One region of the Methylobacterium sp. ap11 genome, then DNA from elsewhere that is predicted to be linked to it. Evidence: predicted binding sites of a transcription regulator. Region 1 holds the regulator's gene; each other region holds the start of a gene.

Region 1 (7,134 bases):
CCCACCGCGAGACGGTGGGCATCGCGCGGGTTCCGTCGGTTCGCGAGCCGGGTGCCGGCCTCCCGACCGATCGCTGCCGGTCGCCCCGATGGAGTGTCAGGGCCTGACTGACTGACGGGGTCGACGTCGTGAGAGAATTTTTATCAGATACACGAAAATATCTTGATGTGTCGGAGCCTGCTCGGCTTGCGACGACACAATCGCGAGGGGATTTTCCATCCTGCACTCTACCTCATCCTGAGGTGCGAGGCGATCGAGGATCGCTGAGCCTCGAAGGAGGGATCCAGTAACCTCGGAGAGTTCTGGAGCCCTCCTTCGAGGTTAGTCGATCTTCGATCGACCAACACCTCAGGATGAGGTTGCTGGTGGGATAGAGCGTGTCGATCGGTCGACCAAGCTCTCAGGGGCGGCCCGGCTTCGCGTCGGCACGTTTCATGGCAATGTCGTCCGTGCACCGAAGAAAAGCGTTGTAGGTCTTGCCGGAGACTCTCCGCTTGATCCAGCTGTTCCGGCCGTTGTGACGTGTCTGGATCCCGACCGATTCCGCGCATCTCTCGCGCTCGGCGCTCGACTGCGCCGATGCCGGCTGCACGGCAAGTCCGAGCATGGAAGCGATCATCTCTCCGGCCAGCAGAAAAGCCAAGATCGTCGCGATGTTTCTGAGTTTTTCCATGGAAACATTCCCCGCTTGACTTGAAAATCCTAACGTCATGCTCGGCGATCTACAACTATAAATGTTCGATACGCAGATCGCCTTCACCCCTGACCCAGGGACGGATCCGTGCAAGGGGCGGTGCGGGTGGGCATGTCGGGATCGGCGCCAGGATTCGGCGCGGTGCTCGGGGCGGGCGCGCAGCCGTCGGCCAAGCCTTGTACGGAGCCAACGTCAAGGCGCCCCGGGGTCGTGCGGACCGGAGCCCATCCCCGGTCCTGCCGACCGCGCGAAGGCCTCCGATGCGTCGGACGCCCCTCGTAATCCCGCGCGGTCCAAAGGTCTTACGGGCGTTGCATTTTTGCGGCAGCCAGGCCGGCCGGCATCGTTTCTAAGCAGACGCGCTGGAGCACGGCACATCTGGGGCCCTCGCGCGACCATGACCGGAATCACCGAGCCGATGCGATGCCTGTCGGCCGCGGCGGGCGTCCTGATGCTCGTCCTCTCCACCCCGGCATCCACGCAGGCCGCGCCGCGCAGCGAGTCCGGGACAAAGGACAGGTCCGGGATGGAGGACAGGTCCGGGACGGGCCTGGGCGGCGCGCGGGAGGCCGGCGAGGACGAGGGCCGTCCGGCCGGAACGTCCAGCAAGACGGACGACGGGAAGGACGTCGATACCGAGCACCTGTTCGGCTTCACGGAAGGCGCCGATGCCGGCGAGAAGGGCGAGCAGGAAGCGGTGGTCGACACCGTCTCGCGCATCGGCAAGCGTCGTGACGGCCCCGGCCGGTCGGCCTACCGCGTGCTCGACACGCGGCTCGCCTACCAGTTCAACCCCATCGACAGGCTGAGCCTCGAACTCAGCGCCTTCGGCACGCTGCGGCGGCAGCGCAACGTTCTCGATCTGGACGACAAGTCCTACGGCACCTTCGACGGCGTCTCGCTCGAGGTGAAGTACCAGTTCCTGAAGGGCTCGAAGGAGCAGCCCTTCGGTCTCGCCCTGGAGGTGCGCCCTCGCTTCACGCGCGTCCTCCCGGTCGAAGGCCGCGGCGCCGACATCTTCGACGTCGAGAGCCTGCTCCAGCTCGACGTCCAGGTGGTGCCGGACAAGCTCTGGTACGGCAGCAACATCAGCGTCGAACCGGCGGCCGGGCGCGAGCGGGGCGGCCCGGGCTATCGCTCCTCGACCTTCCTGTGGTCGAACGCTCTCGTGGGGCGCGTCGGAGACAGCACCTATCTCGGCCCGGAGGTCCGCTACCTGCGCGGCTACGAGGGGGCCTTCCTGAACCGGCTCGAGAGCGAGGCGCTCACCCTGGGGCCCGCGCTGCATCACCGGTTCACCGAGAAGGTCTGGCTGACCGTGGCCTATGCCGGGCAGGTCTGGGGCCGCGACACCGACCCGGCCCTGGCCGGCCGGTCCCTCGGGCTGAACCAGTTCGAGCGGCACAGCCTGCGGGTGAAGTTCGGGATGGAGTTCTGACCCGGACCGGGAGACGGCCGTCCGGCGTCACGGCTCGGGCGCGAACATCTCGTCGAAGGAGTAGCCGGAGCCGCGCACGGTGCGGATCGGGTCCGAGTCGCGGCCGCGGTTGATCGCCTTGCGCAGGCGGCCGATATGCACGTCGACCGTGCGCTCGTCGATGTAGACGTCGTGGCCCCAGACGCCGTCGAGGAGCTGCTCGCGGGAGAAGACCCGGCCGGGGCTCTGCATCAGGAACTCGAGCAGCTTGAACTCGGTCGGGCCGAGATGCAGCTCGCGGCCGTCGCGGCGCACGCGGTGGCTGACCCGGTCGAGCTCGATGTCGCCGGCGACGAGCAGGTCGGCGACGTGGGCGGGCTTCGCGCGCCGCAGGAGCGCGCGCACCCGCGCCAGCAGCTCGGGCACCGAGAACGGCTTGACGATGTAGTCGTCGGCGCCGGTGGCGAGCCCCCGCACCCGGTCGCCCTCCTCGCCGCGCGCGGTCAGCATGATCACCGGCAGCCGCTCGGTCTCGCGGCGGGCGCGGATGCGCCGACACAATTCGATGCCGGAGAGGCCCGGCATCATCCAGTCGAGGAGGACGAGGTCGGGGACCTGCTCGCGCAGGCGGATATCCGCCTCGTCGCCGCGGGCGACGGCGTCGACCTCGAAGCCCTCGGCCTCGAGGTTGTAGCGCAGGAGGAGGGTCAGGGCCTCCTCGTCCTCGACGATCAGGATGCGGGTACTCATCGGGGCACTTCAGGGTCGTCGCCGCCGGGACGGCCCGCTCGGCCTCGCGGCCGGGCAGGCCATCCGGTCAGGCCTTGGGCGGGGACTGGGGCGAGAACTGGGGATCCACGGTGGCGAAGCTCGACCCGTCGTTCTTCGGCCGGTCGGTCGTCAGCGTCTCGCCGGTGGCGAGGTAGTGGATGGTCTCGGCGATGTTGGTGGTGTGGTCGCCGATGCGCTCGACGTTCTTGGCGCAGAACAGGAGGTGCGTGCAGAACGTGATGTTGCGCGGATCCTCCATCATGTAGGTCAGGAGTTCGCGGAACAGCGAGGTATAGAGCGCGTCGATGCCGCCGTCGCGGGCCCAGACGTCGAGGGCCGCCACGGTGTCCTGGGTGGCGTAGGCGTCGAGCACGTCCTTGAGCTGGCCCTGGACCAACTCGTTCATGTGCTCCACGCCGACGACGATCTTCTGCAGCTGGACCTGGTCGGCGATCGCGACGACGCGCTTGGCGACGTTCTTGGCGAGATCCCCGATGCGCTCGAGGTCGCCCGAGACGCGGATCGCCGAGATCGTCTCGCGCAGGTCGATCGCCATCGGCTGGCGCTTGGCGATCAGGAGGATCGCCTTCTCCTCGATCTCGCGCTGCAGCCCGTCGAGGCGCTGGTCGACGGCGATCACCGACTGGGCGAGGGCGGCGTCGCGGCGCAGGAGCGCCTGGCCGGAATCGGCCACCATCTTCTCGGCGATGCCGCCCATCTCGGCGATGCTGCGCCGCAGGTTCTGCAGCTCCTGATCGTAGGAGGTGACGATGTGGTTCGACATGGAGTGAGACTCCCCGCGATGAAGTGGAGCGTGGGATCGGGCCGGCCCGGCAAGGGCCCGGGCCGGCGGAACGAGGGCGGGACGCCTCAGCCGAACCGGCCGGTGATGTAGTCCTGGGTCTGGCGCTTCGACGGGTTCATGAACAGCCGGTTGGTCGGCCCGAACTCGATCAGCTCGCCGAGATACATGAAGGCGGTGAACTGCGAGATGCGCGCCGCCTGCTGCATGTTGTGGGTGACGATGGCGATGGTGAACTCGCCCCGCAGCTGCTCGATCAGCTCCTCGATGCGGCCGGTCGAGATCGGGTCGAGGGCCGAGGTCGGCTCGTCGAACAGGATCACCTCCGGGCGCTGCGCCACCGTGCGGGCGATGCACAGGCGCTGCTGCTGGCCGCCCGACAGGCCCATGCCGGATTGCTTGAGCTTGTCCTTCACCTCGTCCCACAGGGCGCCCTTGCGCAGGGCCTCCTCGACGCGGACGTCGAGGTCGGCCTTGCCGAGGCGCTCGTAGAGCCGGATGCCGAACGCGATGTTGTCGTAGATCGACATCGGGAACGGGGTCGGCTTCTGGAAGACCATGCCGACCCGGGCGCGCAGCTCGTTGAGGTCGATCGAGGGGTCGAGGATGTTGCGGCCGTCGAGCAGGATCTGCCCCTCGGCGCGCTGCTCGGGGTAGAGGCTGTAGATGCGGTTGAAGGTGCGCAACAACGTCGACTTGCCGCAGCCCGACGGCCCGATCAGCGCCGTGACCTGGCGGTCGAGGAAGTTGAGGTTGATGTTCTTCAACCCCTTGAAGTCGCCGTAGTAGAAGTTGAGGTCCTTCACGGCGAGGCGGATCGCGGCGGATTCGTCGGCCGTGCTCTGGCCCACGACCGGCACGGCGGTGGCGGTGGCGCTCATCGGTGTGTCTCCAGGATGCGGGTCAGCGCTGGGGGCCGCGCAGGACGAGGCGGGCCACGATCGACAGGCCCAGGATGGTGACGGTGATGAGGAGCGCACCGGCCCAGGCCAGCTGGCGCCAGTTCTCGTAGGGCGAGAGCGCGAACTGGTAGATCATGACCGGGAGGTTGGCGACGCCGCCCATCAGGTTCGGGCTGAACCAGGAATTGTTGTTGAGCGCGGTGAACAGCAGCGGCGCGGTCTCGCCGGCGATGCGGGCGAGCGCCAGCAGCACGCCGGTGACGATGCCCGACTGCGCCGCCCGCCAGGTGACGCTGCGGATCACGATCGAGAGCGGCGCGCCGAGCGCCGCGCCGGCCTCGCGCAGGGTGCCGGGCACCAGGCGCAGCATGTCCTCGGTGGTGCGCACGATCACCGGGGTGGCGATGATGGCGAGCGCGACCGCGCCGGCCCAGCCCGAGTAGCCGCCCATCGGCCGCACCATCAGGGTGTAGACGAACAGGCCGATCAGGATCGAGGGCGCCGAGAGCAGGATGTCGTTGAGGAAGCGGATCAGGTTGGCGAGGTGCGAGGTCCGGCCGTACTCGGCGAGGTAGGTGCCGGCGAGCACGCCGATCGGCGTCGCCACGACGATGCCGAGCGCCGTCATCACCAGGCTGCCGAGGATCGCGTTGGCGATGCCGCCGCCCTCGGAGCCGGGCCCCGGCGTGACGTTCGTGAACAGGGCCGGCGAGAAGCCCTGGACGCCCTGGATGATCAGCATCAGCAGGATCGAGCCGAGCACGATCGCGCCGAGGGCGGTGGCGAGGGTGCAGCCGACGATCAGGGCCTTGTCGGCGGTGCGCCGGCCGGCGCGGACCCGGCCCCATTCGGGCGGGGCGGGGCGGGCGGGGGCGGCGGGGGCGGACCCTGAGACCGCGGCGGGGGAGGCGCTCATCGGGAAACGTCCGTGCGGGAGCGGGATCAGGCCACCTTCGCGCGGCGCACCAGCAGCCGGGCGATGATGAGCACGATGAAGGTGACGACGAACAGGATGCAGCCGAGCGCCATCAGCGAGTTGAGCTGGAGGCCGTCGGCCTCGTTGAACTCGTTGGCGATGCGCGAGGCGATGGTCGAGCCCGGATCGAAGATCGAGGCCGAGAGCCGGTTGGCGTTGCCGATCACGAAGGTGACCGCCATCGTCTCGCCGAGCGCGCGGCCGAGGCCCAGCATCACCGCGCCGATGATCGAGACCGAGGCCTGCGGGATCAGGACGTGGCGCACGACCTCCCAGGTGGTGCAGCCGATGCCGTAGGCGCTCTCGCGCAAAACCGTCGGGATCTGGTCGAGCATGTCGCGGGTGATCGAGGCGACGAACGGCACGATCATGATCGCCAGGATGATGCCGGCGGTGAGCACGCCGACGCCGGACGGCACCTGGGCGTAGAACAGGGTGCCGACGATCGGCATCCCCTCGACGACGTTCGAGACCGGGATCTGCACGAAGCGCGCGAAGAGCGGCGCGAAGATGAACAGGCCCCACATGCCGTAGATGATGCTCGGCACGGCGGCGAGGAGCTCGATCGTCATCGCGACCGGGCGGCGGGCCCAGCCGGGGCAGAGCTGGGTCAGGTAGATCGCGATGCCGAGCGAGATCGGCACGCCGATGACGAGGGCGAGCAGCGCCGAGACCAGGGTGCCGATGATGGCGACGAGCGCACCGTACTCCTCGCGCCCGACGTTCCAGGCGCTCGAGACCAGGAAGCCGGGGCCGAAGGCCTGGAAGGCCGGCCAGCCGCCATAGGCGATCGAGGCCAGGATGCCGGCGAGCACCAGCAGCACGAGCAGCGCCGACGCGAAGGCGGCGGCGCGGAAGATGCGATCGCCCACCGGGCTGGGGGCGCGGCGGGCGACTTCGCGCCTCGCCGCCACTGCGACGTTCTCAGACAACGCGACCATCCGGGTTTCCCTTGGAGTGAGCGGCCTCTAGCGCGCTCGGCGGATCGAGGCGAGTCGGACGCGATCCGCCAGGGCCCGGCGGGCGGCGGAATCTCGGCTTTGCCCGATCCCCGCGCATGCCTGCCGGCATCGCGCGGGGATCGGAGCGCCCGGCCGGCGCCCCGCGCCGGCGGACGGGAGGGCGGGGGCCGCCCTCCCGGGATCTGTCGGCCGCGGCGCGGCTTACTGGCCGAGGACCGGCTTGCCGTCCTTGGCGACCGACTTCCACTCGTCCTCGACCAGGCCGACGACCTTGTCGGGCAGCGGCACGTAGTCGAGGTCGGAGGCCATCTTGTCGCCGCTCTTGTAGGCCCAGCGGAAGAACTTCAGCACCTCGGCGGTGCGGGCCGCGTCGGCCGGGTTCTTGTGGACCAGGATGAAGGTCGCGGCGGTGATCGGCCAGGCCTTGGCGCCGGGCTGGTTGGTCAGCGAGATGCCGAAGCCCGGGGCGGCCTTCCAGTCGGCGTTGGCGGCGGCGGCCTGGAACGCCTCGTCGCCCGGCATCGGGTACTGGCCGTCCTTGTTCTGGATCAGCGCCACCGGCAAGTTGTTCTGCTTGGCGTAGGCGTACTCGACGTAGCCGATGGCGTTC
Region 2 (7,134 bases), on a different contig from region 1:
TGCGGGCCGAGGCCGGCATTGTAGGCCACCCGCACCGAGGGGACGATGCCGGAAAACCCGTAATACGCCACTTCGGCGCCGAAGCGGGCGGTGGTCTGGAGTACGGTGAGGCCGCCATACGCGACGTTGTTGCCGGCCGCGCCCTGCTCGGTGAAACCGTCGATCCGGGCCGAGTAATGGCTCAGGCCCGCGAATGGCGTCAGCCGGAAGGCGTCGCGGTCGAAGACGAGGCCGACCTCGCCGTCGAGCGCCAGGGCGGAGCCCGAGGTGCGGGCCGCGGCGGTGAGACCGTAGGCGGCCGGGCGGCGCAGGCCCGAGAAGTCGACGATCGGCGCCCCGCCGACGATGCCCTGCGCGTAGAAGTCCGGGCCGTAATAGCCGCCATAGGCCGCGACCGTGAAGGCGCTCTGATCCTGCCGGAAGCCTTGCTGGTAGGCTCCTTGCGGCCGCGACAGCGAGCCGCCGCCCCCGCCCACCGCGAGGCCGGCCCGCCACGGGCCGGTGAGCGGCAGGTCGAGGCCGGCCGAGCCCTGCGCGATGGTGCGGTCGAGGGAAAGGCCGCCGTTGCGCGGCTGGTCGGCGAACACGACGTCGCCCCCGACCCAGAGCGCCGGGCCGGCGGTGCCCCAGGCGCCCTGGCCGGCGCCCGCCGGCAGGTTGGCCCCGCGGCGCAGGGCCGAGAGGTGGTCCTGCACCCCGCGCGTCGCGGACGCCGCCGCGCCGATCGCGCCGGCCCCCAGGCCCTGCAGCACCGTCGGCGCCGTCTCCTTCATCACCGCGAGCGAGAGCGGGTCGACGTAGGTCGGCAGGGTCAGCCGGTAGGCGAGCAGGATGTTGTCGTTGTTGATGCCGGCGTCGTAGGGCTGGCCGTTGATGACGCCCTGGCGGGTCAGGAAGTCGTTGTCGTTGCCGACGAGCAGGAAGTAGTCGTTGGGCGCCCGCTCGCTCAGCACCGGCACGAGGCCCATCGCCTCGATCTTCTCGGGGAGCGTGGTCTGGGTCGCCGGGCTGGTGGTGAGGTTCATCCCGAAGCGGTTGAGCTGCACCGGGTTGAGCAGGTTGACGACCTCGGTCGCCTGCACCGGGGCGAGGCCGGCCCGCAGGGTGCCGCTCGGGGCGATCGGCGTCGTGCCGTCATAGGCGCTGCCGGCGATGTTGGTGGCGCCCGCCGTGTCGACGAGGAGCACGCTCTTGTAGACGATCGGCGTGATGTTGCCGGTGCCGAGCCCGTTCGAATCCCGCGACAGCACCAGGAACTGGGTGTCGTTGAGCGCCACCATCTCGCTCTGGGCCGCGGTGCGGTTGGGCGCGCCGCCATTGCCGCTCTGCTGATAGACCGGGAGCTGCAGCACGTATTCCCGGCTCGGGGCCGCCGGGGTCGGGGTGCCGGAGATGTCGTAGTAGAGGATGCGGGTATTGGCCCGCTGCTGCTGGCCGGGGCCGGAATCCTGCAGCGTCGCGCTCTGCAGGATGGCGACGAGGCCGCGCCCGTCGGGCGTCAGCGCCAGGGCCTCGAGGCCCTGGTTGTTGCGCCGCCCGGTGTCGGGCGGGTTGAGCGAGTTGAAGTTGAGCTGGCCGTTCGTCACCGGCTGGAGCGCCGCCGGGATGCCGATCAGGCCCTGCAGCTGGCCGCTGCGGTTGAAGTAGTAGACGTTCGGGCCGTACTCGTCGCTGACGTAGAACGACCCGTCGAGGCGGCGCGCCAAGCCCTCGGCGTCGAGGCTGATGCGCCCGGCGCTCGGGCCGGCGGCGGCCGAGGGCAGCACCGCGCCGAGCTGCACGGTGGTGCCGGCGGCCGGGTCGAGGCCGCTGAAGCGCTGGCCCTTGGCGTCGGTGAGCACGATGCCGCCGTCCGGCGTCAGGGCGACCTGGCGTTGCGAGGTGGTGGCCTGCGGCAGGGCGGCGCCCGCATAGGGCGTGAAGCTCAGGGAGAAGCGGTTGAGCCGGCCGGCATAGTCGCTGAACAGGCCACCATCGGGGTTGTTGTAGCCGCGGTCGGGCAGCGTGTAGAGCGTGCCCGTGTAGGTGTCGCCGCTGCGCCGCCAGGTCGCGAGGTCGACGGCGAGCGACGAGAACGAACCGAGGGAATCGCCGAGGAAGTCGCGGGTGTTGGCCGACAGCCGGCCGACGCCCTGCAGGCCCTGGTTGACGATCGTCGTGCCGCCGGCCGCCACCGAGACCGGATCGTCCGTGCGCTGCAGGTTCGGCACCCGCGCCTCGATCGACTGGCCGTGAGCGAGCCCCGCGCCCGCGAGGAGGCCGCCCGCCGCCAGGGCGGCCCGGATGGAGATGGTGGTCACGATTCGTCCCCGAGGCCGACTTTGCGGCAGCGATGCGGTGGGGACGTGACGGTGGCATGACGCGGCGCGACCCCGCCGCACCGGACGGAGCCCGGTGCGGCCTGCGGGCCACGGTCGCGGGGCGGGCCTCACCCGTCCTGCTCGCCCTCGGCGCCGGGCCGTGGCAGAAGCCACCCGGCATCAAGCGGAGGCGTCGGAGCGGTGAGCTACCTGGTGGTCTTTCTCGGCGCCGGCCTCGGCGGGGCCCTGCGCCACGGCGTCAACCTGTGGGCGGCGCGGGCGGGGAGCGGCTTCCCGTTCGGCACGATGGTGATCAACGTCGTCGGCTCGATCCTGATGGGCGTGCTCACCGGCTGGTTCGCCGCCCGGGGCGGCGGGCCGCAGGCGCTGCGGCTCTTCCTCACCACCGGGGTGCTCGGCGGCTTCACCACCTTCTCGACCTTCTCGCTCGAGGCCTTCCTGCTCTGGGAGCGGGGCGCCCACGGGGCGGCGCTCGCCTACGTGGCGGTGTCGGTGGCGGCGGGCATCGCCGGCGTGGCGGCGAGCCTCGCGGTGCTGCGCCAGCTCGCCTGAGCCGTGCGCCGGATCACGCCCGGCGAACCGGCACGGTTGACAAGTCGGGGGGATCGGGGAGGAGTCGAGCCTGAAATGAGCGACAACGCCCCCTCTCCCGCGACCGAGGCCGACGCGCTCCCCGCCGGCACGCCCCCCGTCCCGGCCAAGGACCGCCCGCGCATCGCCATCACCTACTGCACGCAATGCAACTGGCTCTTGCGGGCCGGCTGGATGGCGCAGGAGCTGCTCTCGACCTTCCGCGACGCGATCGGCGAGGTGGCGCTGATCCCCGGGAGCGGCGGCGCCTTCGCGATCACCTGCGGCGACGCCCTGATCTGGGAGCGCACGCGCGACGGCGGATTTCCCGACATCAAGGCCCTCAAGCAGCGGGTGCGCGACCGGATCGAGCCCGGGCGCGACCTCGGCCACGTCGACCGGGCAAGCCGTGACGGGGCGAGCCGTGACCCGGCGAGCCGGCAGGGCCCGACCCCTTGACCCTCCCGCGCCGCCCGCGCGCCCCCGGGACACCGTCGTGATCGGCCGCCGCCTCAGCGCCCTGCGCCGGGACGGGCTGTCGACGCAGGTCTATCTCGTCGCCCTGGTGATCGCCCTGATCGGGCCGGGCCTGCTGTTCACCGCGATCCTGCTCGGCCGCTACGCCGCCCTCGACCGGGTCCGCTTCGAGCAGGACGCCCGCGAGAGCGTGCGCGGCATCGCGCTCACCATCGACCGGGACATCGCCGGGCTGGTCTCGGTGCTCCAGACCCTCGCGGCCTCGCCGCGCCTGCGCAAGAGCGGGCTCGACGGTTTCGAGACCCAGGCCCGGGCGGTGCGGGAAACGACGGGGCTCGACCTGTCCCTGCGCCGGCCGGACGGGACACAGCTCGTCAACACCGCGCTGGCGCCCGGCGCGCCGGTGCCGCAGGCCCCGCACGAGGAGGATGCCGAGGTCCTGGCGACACGCCGGCCGGTGGTCGGCGGCGTCCGGATGGGCGCCCCCGGGCGGCCGCCGACCTTCGACGTGGCGGTGCCGGTCGTGGTCGACGGGGCGCCGGCCTACGTGCTCAGCGTCACGGTGCCGGTGGAGCGCCTGCACCAGATCCTGGTCCAGGACCTCGCGCCGGGCTGGACCACCGGCATCGTCGACCGCAAGGGCCTGCTGCTCGCCCGCTCGGCGGAGCACGCGACCCTGGCGGGCCAGCCGATGCTGGCCGCCCTGCGCGGCCGCCCGACGGCGGCTTCCGGGATCTGGGAGGGGGTCGACCGGCGCCGGCAGCCGGTGCTCTACGTCGAGACCACCGTCCGGGCGACCGGCTGGCTCGTCGGCGCCAGCATCCTGCGCGAGCGGGTCGAGGCGCCCCTGCGCCACTGGATCGTCGCCTTCGGCGGCTTCGGGCTGCTCGCCCTCGCGACGTCCTCGTTCCTGGCGGTGCGGCTCTGGGCGCGGGTCGCCGGCCCGCTGCGCCAGCTCGCCACCGCCGGCGGGGCGCTCGCCGCCGGCCAGCCGGTGCCCCGGGTCTCGACGCCGATCCGCGAGATCCGCCAGCTCGCCGACGTGCTGGCCGACGCCTCCCAGAGCCTGCGCCGGCGCATCGCCGAGCGCGACCAGGCGCTGGCCGAGCAGAGCCGCAGCCTCGTCGCCCTGCGGGAGAGCGAGGCGCGCTTCCGCCACATGGCGGATTCCGCCCCGGCCATGATCTGGATGACCGACGCCGAGGGCGAGATCGTCTTCGTCAACATGCACTACGAGTACCTGTTCGGCCGCTCGGTCGAGGCGCTGGCGCATGGGCGCTGGCGCGAGGTCATCCACCCGGACGACCTCCTCGGCTTCCAGCAGACCTTCCAACAGGCCTTCGCGGCGCGCACGCCGTTCCGCCACGCCACCCGGGTGATCGACCGGCACGGGGCGACGCGCTGGATCCTGTGCGAGGGGGTGGCGCGCCTCGACGACCACGGCCGCTTCCTCGGCTATACCGGCTGCAACGTCGACGTCACCGAGGCCAAGGCGGCGGAGCTCGCCCTGCGCGAGGGCGAGGAGCGCCTGCGGCTGGCGCTGGCCGCCGGCCGGCTCGGCACCTGGGAAATCGACCTCGCCTCCGGGCAGCACCGCCTCTCGGCCCGCTCGTCCGAGATCTTCGCGCACGCCCCCCTCTCGCACGAGGGCTGGACCCGCTCGGTCCATCCGGACGACCGGGCCCGGATCGAGGCGGCTCTGGCCGACCTGCTGGCGGGCGAGGCCGACTACCGCACCGAGTTCCGGATCCGGCCCGAGGCGGAGGCGCCGCACGGCAACGGCGCCCGCTGGGTCAGCGCCCAGGCGATCGTGCAGCGCGATGCCGGCGGCCGGCCGCGCCGGGTGATCGGCATCCACCAGGAGGTGACCGAGCGCAAGCGCGCCGAGGAGCACCTGCGCCTCCTGGTGCACGAGCTGAACCACCGGGTGAAGAACACGCTCGCCACCGTGCAGTCGATCGCGATGCAGAGCCTGCGCGGCATGCAGGGATCCGCCGCCGAGGCGGCGAAGGCCGCCTTCGAGGCCCGGCTGATTGCCCTGGCGCGGGTCCACGACGTGCTCACCCGCGAGAGCTGGGAGGGGGCGGAACTCGCCGAGGTGGTCGAGGACGCGCTGGCGCCCCTCGGGGGCCCGGGCGGCCCGTCCGACGGGAGCGAGGGCCGGCCGCGCTTCTCGGCCGCCGGCCCGGCGGTGCGCCTGCCGCCCCGCATCGCCCTCTCGATCGCCATGGCGCTGCACGAGCTCGCCACCAACGCGGTCAAGTACGGGGCGCTCTCGGTGCCGACGGGCCGGGTCGCCCTGTCGTGGAGCGTCGCCGAGGGGCGGCTCTCCCTGTACTGGCGCGAGAGCGGCGGCCCGCCGGTCGTGCCCCCGACCCGCACCGGCTTCGGCTCCCGCCTGATCGAGCGCAGCCTCGCGCGCGAGCTCGACGGCACGGTGAGCCTCGGCTTCCCGCCCGAGGGCGTGACCTGCACCATCGTGGCGCCCTTGGCCGACCCGGCGGCACCGCTGGCGCCGCAGCAGGAGGACGCCGGACCGCGGGAGCGGGACGGCGATGCCCCGTCCCGGCGCCGGGCCCGGTCCTGAGGGCACCCGGTCGCGGCGGGCGCGGGGGTAGGCCGGCCGGTCGATTGCGGCCGGCGCCGGCCTCCCCATATCGCAGGGGTGAGCCGAGGGCCCGTCCCGCGCCCCAGTCCCGGACGAGCCCCCGCCGATGACGCCAGACGCCCCCCCGCCCGCCTCGCCGGTCCGCACGCGGCCGGCGCGGATCGGCCCGGTCCGCATCCGGGCCGGGATGACCTTCGTGGGCGCGGTGCTGCTGCTGCTCGTCGGCTCGGCGAACGGGCTTCTGCTCGCCTGGCAGAGCACGGTGCAGCACCGCATCACCCACACGCTGTCGATCGACCGCGCCCTGATGCAGGTGCTGGCCGACCTCCTCGACAGCGAGACCGGGCAGCGCGGCTACCTGCTGACCGGCGACGCCGCCTTCCTGGTCCCCTACACCCAGGGCCTCGGCCGGGTGGCCGCCGAGATGCCCCGCCTCGCGGCGGAGCTGCGCGGCAACGGCGAGCAGGAGACCCGGCTCGCCGCCCTGCGCCCCGCCATCGACCGCAAGTTCGCCGAGCTCGACCGCACGATCGCCCTCGACCGCGCAGGCGACCGCACCGGCGCCCTCGCCCTGGTGCGGGCCGGCGAGGGCAAGGCGGAGATGGACGAGATCCGCCGGATCGTCGAGACGATGCGCAGCCGCGAGGACGAGTTGCTGATCGGCTACCAGCGGCACGCCCACCAGATCGAGACCTGGGTCGGCCTCGGCAGCGTCGTGTCGGTCGGCATCATGGCGCTCTTGGCGGTGCTGGCCCTGCGCGAGGCGGCCCGGCGGGCGGCCCTGTCGCGCTTCCTGCCGGCAGAGCTGGCGCCGCTCCTGGAGCGCGGCGGCAGCCTGGAGCAGGGCGGCGGCCTGCGCCTCGGCGAGCGGCGGCACGCGGCGATCGCCTTCGTCGACATGCGCGGCTCGACCACCATCGCCGAGCGGGCCGACCCCGAGACGGTGGCGGTCCTGATCACGGGCTTTCGCCGCTGCGTCGCCCAGGCGGCCCGGGAGACCGGCGGCCTGATCGACAAGTTCATGGGCGACGGGGCCCTGGTGGTGTTCGGGGTACCGGAGGTCCGGGCCGACGCCGCGGCGGGCGCCCTCGCCTTCGCGGGGCGGCTCGAGGCGCTGGTGGAGGCCTGGAACGCCGCCTCGGCGCACGATCCGGTGCG
Region 3 (7,134 bases), on a different contig from region 1:
GCCGCCGGCCGACGAGGGGGCTTATAGCGAGGGCCTCCGGGGGCCGCAAGGCCGTTCGTGCGGCCCGGCCGAGTTTCTTGAAGCCGGCTCGGGTTCCGGGGTGCGGTCCCTCCCGGGCGGCCGGAGGGAGGAGCGAGGCGGGGAGGGTGCAACGGGCGCGGGCAGGAAAACCTTGCACGATCTGGTCTCGCCCCCCATTGTCGCGGCTCATAGGGACGGTCGATACCGGCGGGATGGCGTGAGCGAGGACGATCGGGCCGGGCCGATGCAGGCCGGGATGGCGGAGCCGGGCGAGAGCCACTCCGCCGAGGCGCCGTCCCTGGCGCATCTGAAATCGGCGACGATCCGCCAGCCCGGTCTCGACGACCGCGGCAGCGTGTTCTTCGCCGCGATCGAGATGACCCGGATGCCGATGATCCTGACCGATCCCCGGCAGCCCGACAACCCGATCGCGTTCGCCAACCGGGCGTTCCAGGACCTCACGGGTTACACGCAAGCCGAACTGATCGGCCGCAACTGCCGCTTCCTGCAGGGGCCGGAGACCAGCCGCGAGACCGTGGCCGAGCTGCGCCAGGCGGTCGCCGAGCGCCGGGCGATCGCCACGGAGATCCTCAACTACAAGCGCGACGGCTCGCCGTTCTGGAACGGCATCTTCATCGGCCCGGTCTTCGATGAGGCCGGGGAGATCGTCTACTTCTTCGCCTCGCAGCTCGACGTGACCCGGCGCCGGGTCTCGGAGCAGGCGTATCGCCAGGCGCAGAAGATGGAGGCGATCGGCCAGCTCACCGCCGGCCTCGCCCACGACTTCAACAACCTGCTGCAGGTCGTCACCGGCAATCTCGAACTGGCCCGGGGCTCTGTCACGAGCGAGCGGGCGCAACGCCAGCTCGCCAACGCGGCCGGCGCGGCGGAGCGCGGCGCGAAGCTGACGAAGCAGCTCCTGTCCTTCGCCCGCAAGGCGCGGCTCGAGCCGCGCCCGCTCAACCTCAACGCCCTGGTGCTGGCCTTCGCCGAGGTGGCGGAGAGCACGCTCGGCCGCAACGTCTCGGTGCGCCTCGACCTGATGCCGCGGCTGCCCGCCGTCACCCTCGACCGCACCAACCTCGAGATGGCGCTCCTCAACGTGCTCATCAACGCCCGCGACGCGATGCCGGCGGGCGGCACGGTGACGATCTCGACCGCGCCCGTCCACCTCAACGGCAACGGCAAGGCCCGCGCCCTGCCGCCCGGCGACTACGTCGCGCTCCGGGTCCGCGACGAAGGGGAGGGGATGCCGCCCGGGGTCGCCGAGCGGGCGACCGAGCCGTTCTTCTCGACCAAGGGCCCGGGCAAGGGCACCGGCCTCGGCCTCGCCATGGCGCACGGCTTCGTGCAGCAGTCGCGCGGCCGGCTGGAGATCGAGACCCGGCCGCGGTCCGCCGAGGCCGAGGGCGGCACCACCATCACGATGCTGTTTCCCGCCGGCCACGGCGCCTCGACCGAGGAGGAGCCCGCCGAACCGAAGGCGGTGCTGCGGCGCGGCGACGAGACCGTGCTGGTGGTCGAGGACAGCGACGACGTGCGGTCGCTCGCCCGCGAATACCTGGAGAGCCTCGGCTACGGCGTGCTCACCGCCCGCGACGGCGAGGAGGCACTCGAGATCCTGGGGCGCGAGGCGCGCATCGACCTCCTGTTCTCGGACATCGTGATGCCGGGCAGCGTCAACGGCCTGGTCCTGGCCGAGCGGGCCGGGCGCCTGCGGCCGGACCTGCCGGTGCTGCTCACCACCGGCTACAACGAGGACCTGGTGGCGCAGGGGCCCGCGACCCCGACCATGGACGTGCTCGGCAAGCCCTACCGCAAGGCCGAGCTCGCCGACCGCATCCGCTCCGCCCTCGACCGCGGCGCGAGGCGGATGCCGGCCCCGGGCGAGCCGCATCACGGCTGAGGCTGCGCCCGGATCGCACAGGCGCCGCCTGTCGTCACTGCCTGTCGTCACCTGCCTGACATGGGAGATCCGCAAGGAACGGGCGCGCTTAAAAGCCGCCCGAGGATTTTTTCATGCCGCGCCGTTCCGTTCTCGCTCTCACGCTGCTGATGTCGGTCGCCACCGCCGCCCTGGCGCAGACCCCGCAGGGTCAGGCGCAGCCCGCGCAGGCTCAAGCCGTCCCGACCTTCCCGGCGACGCTCGCCGGCCACGCGGTGCTGCCGGCCGATGGCGTCGCACCGCTGCCGGCGGACGCGCCCCGGGACCTCGCGACGCCGGGCAAGTTCACCACCGGGCGCCGGGTCGAGGCGGTCGGCACGGTCGAGGCGCAGTCGATGGGGCGGACGACCAGCATGAAGCTGCCCCTGCGCGGCCAGCCGCTCCAGGGCCATTCCGGCATCAAGCACATGCCGGACGGCACCTACTGGGTACTGACCGATAACGGCTTCGGTACCAAGGCGAACTCGCCCGACGCGATGCTGTACCTCAACCGCTACCGGATCGACTTCGACAAGGGCGGCGTCGAGCGCGTCGAGACGATCTACCTGCGCGATCCCGACCGGAAGGTGCCGTTCCGCATCGCCAACGAGGCGACCGAGAGCCGCTACCTCACCGGCAGCGACTTCGACCCCGAGAGCGTCCAGTTCGTCGGCGACCGGATCTGGATCGGCGACGAGTTCGGCCCGTTCCTGATCGAGGTCGACCGCAGCGGCAAGGTGCAGGCGGTGGTCGAGACCACGGCCTCGGGCAAGCCGGTGCGTTCCCCCGACAACCCGGCGGTCACCACCCCGGCGATGCCGGGCGGCACGGTCGCGTTCAACGCCCGCCGCTCCAAGGGCTTCGAGGGCATGGCGGCCTCGCCGGACGGGAGCCGGCTCTACGCGCTGCTGGAGGGCCCGCTCTGGGACGCCGACGCCAAGGCGTTCGAGACCCGCGACGGCAAGGAGGTGCTGCGCATCCTCGAATTCGACACCAAGGCCCGGGCCTGGACCGGCCGCTCCTGGCTCTACCCGCTGGACGCGAACGGCCACGCCATCGGGGACTTCAACCTGATCGACGCCACGACCGGCCTCGTGATCGAGCGCGACGACGGCGAGGGCACCGCCGACAAGGCCTGCCCGGCCGGCCAGAAGGGGCCGGACTGCTTCTCGGTCCCGGCCCGGTTCAAGCGCGTGTTCAAGATCGAGATGACCGACGCCAACCAGGGCGGACCGGTGCGCAAGATCGGGTCGATCGACCTGATGCGCATCGCCGACCCGGGCAAGAAGGCGCGCAAGCCCCTGACCGACGGGGCGCTCGCCTTCCCGTTCTGGACCATCGAGAACGTCGACCGGGTCAACGACACCCACATCGTCGTCGGCAACGACAACAATCTGCCGTTCTCGGCGAGCCGCGACCCGCACCAGGTCGACGACAACGAGTTCGTGCTGCTGGAGGTGGGCGACTTCCTGAAGGCGAGGTAGGAACGAGGACCCGGAGCCGGGGAACTCCCCTGCGACCGAATTTCCTCCCGGGCGGGCCGGATTTTCCCGTCCCGGGGTCTTGGCAGGCGGATTGCACGCCGCTATAGACCCGGCTCCACGTTTCCAAGTTCGAAAGGATTGGGCCGACCGGCCCGTCCTTGAGAGAGGCTCCCGGGCGACCGGGTGGCCGAAGTGGCCGGAAGGGCTCAGGGGGGAAACCCCTCGCGCCCCGTCCGGCCATGTCCTGTCCGAGACTGCAGGCGCCGGTTCGCCGGCTTAATAGCCGCCTGCACAGACGGGGAAGACCGAATTTCACCGCCCCACAGCCCATCCGGGCCGGCGGGGCGTCGGTTTGAACCAATCTCACCCGAGGCGCGGGGCCGCGAGGTTCTTCGTATCGGGGGCAGGGCCGTGAAAGCGTCGTTCAGGACGTCGCGGTCTTCTCGCAAGGCCCCGGCTCATCCTGGGCGGCAACTGCAACCGGCGGGGCCCATCCGGGTTCCGCCAACCGGAGAGAGCCAAGGTGGACAGAGCAGCAAAAGCTGATCTCGTCTCGACGCTCAACGGGGTGTTCACCAACACCTCCGTCGTCGTCGTGGCCCACTACAAGGGCCTCACGGTCGCCGACATGCAGAAGCTGCGCTCGCAGATGAAGCAGGCCGGCGCCACCGTGAAGGTCGCGAAGAACCGCCTCGCCAACATCGCTCTCGAAGGCACGGACGTCGCCTCCATCCAGCCCCTCCTGAAGGGCCCGACCCTGCTCGCCTATTCGAGCGATCCGGTCGCGGCCGCCAAGGTGGCGGTGGACTTCGCCAAGGCCAACGACAAGTTGGTGATCCTCGGTGGAGCCATGGGGACGACCGCCCTGAACCCGGACGGCGTGAAGGCCCTGGCCTCGCTGCCGTCCCTCGATGAGCTGCGCGCCAAGCTCGTGGGCCTTGTCCAGGCTCCCGCGACGAAGATCGCCCAGGTCGTCAACGCGCCGGCCGCCAAGCTCGCGCGCGTGTTCGGGGCCTATGCCAAGACCGGCGACGCCCAGGCCGACGAAGCGGCCTGACGGGCTGTTCGAGTCGAAACCGTTCAAACCGACAACATCAGGAAGTGAAAAATGGCTGATCTTGCCAAGCTCGTCGACGACCTGTCCTCGCTGACCGTTCTCGAGGCTGCCGAGCTCGCGAAGATGCTCGAGGAGAAGTGGGGCGTCTCGGCGGCTGCCGCCGTCGCCGTCGCCGCTGGCCCGGCCGGTGGCGCCGCTGCCGCCCCCGTCGAGGAGCAGACCGAGTTCACCGTTGTCCTGGCCTCGGCCGGCGACAAGAAGATCGAGGTCATCAAGGAGGTCCGCGCGATCACCGGTCTCGGCCTCAAGGAGGCCAAGGACCTGGTCGAGGGCGCTCCGAAGCCGGTCAAGGAGGGCGTGTCCAAGGACGACGCCGCCAAGCTCAAGGCCCAGCTCGAGAAGGCCGGCGCCAAGGTCGAGCTCAAGTAAGACGGTGGCGGGCCTTCCGGCCCGCCCCGCGCTCCGGATCCGGCCTCGGCCGGTCCGGGGCCACCAGCCCGCGGGCCTCGCGCTCGCGGGCTATGGTCGCTTCAAGTGCTTCTCATGAAACTCCCGCTGCGCCGACGTGGCCACAAGCGAGCGACGACGGTGGTCGGGAGTTTCATGAGGGACACTTGGCGCACCCCCTCGGGATCCGGGGCCCGGATCACCATATAGGTTTCAAGGGATGCGGGCGGCCGATCACGGGCGGCCCGCGCGGTCACGGCAGGTCTGATGCGGGTCCGATTCGGCCGGCGTCCCACCGGGGCCGTATAAGCGGTGGATGAGGAGCGAGGTCAACCCATGGCCAACACGCTGGTCGGTCGCAAGCGCATTCGCAAGTTCTTCGGCAAGATTCGGGAAGTCGCCGAGATGCCGAACCTCATCGAGGTCCAGAAGGCGTCATACGACCAGTTCCTTATGGTGGACGAGCCCGAGGGCGGGCGCGCCGACGAGGGCCTGCAATCGGTCTTCAAGTCCGTCTTCCCGATCTCCGACTTCTCCTCGACCGCGCTCCTCGAGTTCGTGAAGTACACGTTCGAGCAGCCGAAGTACGACGTCGACGAGTGCCGCCAGCGCGGCATCACCTTCGCCGCGCCGCTCAAGGTGACGCTGCGGCTGATCGTGTTCGATGTCGATCCCGATACCGGCGCCAAGTCGGTCAAGGACATCAAGGAGCAGGACGTCTACATGGGCGACATGCCCCTGATGACGGAGAACGGCACCTTCATCGTCAACGGCACCGAGCGCGTCATCGTCTCGCAGATGCACCGCTCGCCGGGCGTGTTCTTCGACCACGACAAGGGCAAGACCCACTCCTCGGGCAAGCTCCTGTTCGCGGCGCGCATCATCCCGTATCGCGGCTCCTGGCTCGACGTCGAGTTCGACGCCAAGGACATCGTGCACGCGCGCATCGACCGCAAGCGCAAGATCCCGGTCACCTCGCTGCTCTTCGCGCTCGGCCTCGACGGCGAGGAGATCCTCTCGACCTTCTACAACCGCGTCGCCTATGTGCGCGACGGCCACGACTGGCGCGTGCCCTACGACGCCGAGCGGCTGAAGGGCTTCAAGGCCACCACCGACCTCATCGACGCCGAGTCGGGCGAGGTGGTGCTCGAGGCCGGCAAGAAGCTGACCGCCCGCGCCGCCCGCCAGATCGCCGAGAAGGGCGTGAAGGCGCTGCGCGCCACCGACGAGGACCTGATCGGCCAGTACATCGCCGAGGACATGGTCAACTACAAGACCGGCGAGATCTACGCCGAGGCCGGCGACGAGATTAGCGAGAAGGTCCTCAAGGGCCTGACCGACGTCGGCATCGAGGAGATCCCGGTCCTCGACATCGACCACGTCAACATCGGTCCCTACATCCGCAACACGCTCGCGGTCGACAAGAACTCGGCCCGCGAGGGCGCGCTGTTCGACATCTACCGGGTGATGCGCCCGGGCGAGCCGCCGACCCTCGACACCGCCGAGGCGATGTTCCACTCGCTGTTCTTCGACGCGGAGCGCTACGACCTCTCGGCCGTCGGCCGCGTGAAGATGAACATGCGCCTCGACCTCGACGCGGCCGACACCGTGCGGACGCTGCGGCGCGAGGACATGCTGGCGGTCGTCAAGGCGCTGGTCGACCTGCGCGACGGCAAGGGCGAGATCGACGACATCGACCACCTCGGCAACCGCCGGGTGCGCTCGGTCGGCGAGCTCATGGAGAACCAGTACCGCCTGGGCCTCCTGCGCATGGAGCGCGCCATCAAGGAGCGGATGTCGTCGGTCGACATCGACACCGTGATGCCGCAGGACCTGATCAATGCGAAGCCCGCGGCGGCCGCGGTGCGCGAGTTCTTCGGCTCGTCGCAGCTGTCGCAGTTCATGGACCAGACCAACCCGCTCTCCGAGGTGACGCACAAGCGCCGCCTGTCGGCGCTCGGCCCGGGCGGTCTGACCCGCGAGCGCGCCGGTTTCGAGGTGCGCGACGTGCACCCGACCCATTACGGCCGCATCTGCCCGATCGAGACGCCGGAAGGCCCGAACATCGGCCTCATCAACTCGCTCGCGACCTTCGCCCGGGTGAACAAGTACGGCTTCATCGAGACCCCGTTCCGCCGCGTGCGCGACGGCGTGGTCACCGACGAGGTCGCCTACCTGTCCGCCATGGAGGAGGCCAAGTA

Evidence for each region. The regulator PhoB, encoded in region 1, activates phosphate uptake and scavenging genes when phosphate is short. The targets are predictions, from matches to a motif close to TGTCATNNANCTGTCAT.
Region 2: a site for PhoB is predicted at 2,346-2,362, ahead of BMX97_RS12150 (esterase-like activity of phytase family protein). Genes of this name have one in related genera too.
Region 3: a site for PhoB is predicted at 1,973-1,989, ahead of BMX97_RS19325 (esterase-like activity of phytase family protein). Genes of this name have one in related genera too.

The regions. Positions count from the first base shown of each region.
Region 1 is NZ_FOEB01000004.1:283,836-290,969, reverse strand. It holds gene BMX97_RS07955 (hypothetical protein) at 401-673, opposite strand; gene BMX97_RS07950 (hypothetical protein) at 1,221-2,132, shown strand; gene phoB (phosphate regulon transcriptional regulator PhoB) at 2,160-2,861, opposite strand; gene phoU (phosphate signaling complex protein PhoU) at 2,929-3,666, opposite strand; gene pstB (phosphate ABC transporter ATP-binding protein PstB) at 3,753-4,565, opposite strand; gene pstA (phosphate ABC transporter permease PstA) at 4,588-5,502, opposite strand; gene pstC (phosphate ABC transporter permease subunit PstC) at 5,529-6,503, opposite strand; gene pstS (phosphate ABC transporter substrate-binding protein PstS) at 6,726-7,134, opposite strand, start outside.
Region 2 is NZ_FOEB01000007.1:33,444-40,577, forward strand. It holds gene BMX97_RS12150 (esterase-like activity of phytase family protein) at 1-2,300, opposite strand, end outside; gene crcB (fluoride efflux transporter CrcB) at 2,502-2,873, shown strand; gene BMX97_RS12160 (Rdx family protein) at 2,949-3,350, shown strand; gene BMX97_RS12165 (sensor histidine kinase) at 3,388-5,955, shown strand; gene BMX97_RS12170 (CHASE3 domain-containing protein) at 6,083-7,134, shown strand, end outside.
Region 3 is NZ_FOEB01000013.1:86,967-94,100, forward strand. It holds gene BMX97_RS19320 (histidine kinase famiy protein) at 239-1,927, shown strand; gene BMX97_RS19325 (esterase-like activity of phytase family protein) at 2,077-3,429, shown strand; gene rplJ (50S ribosomal protein L10) at 3,953-4,486, shown strand; gene rplL (50S ribosomal protein L7/L12) at 4,538-4,915, shown strand; gene rpoB (DNA-directed RNA polymerase subunit beta) at 5,270-7,134, shown strand, end outside.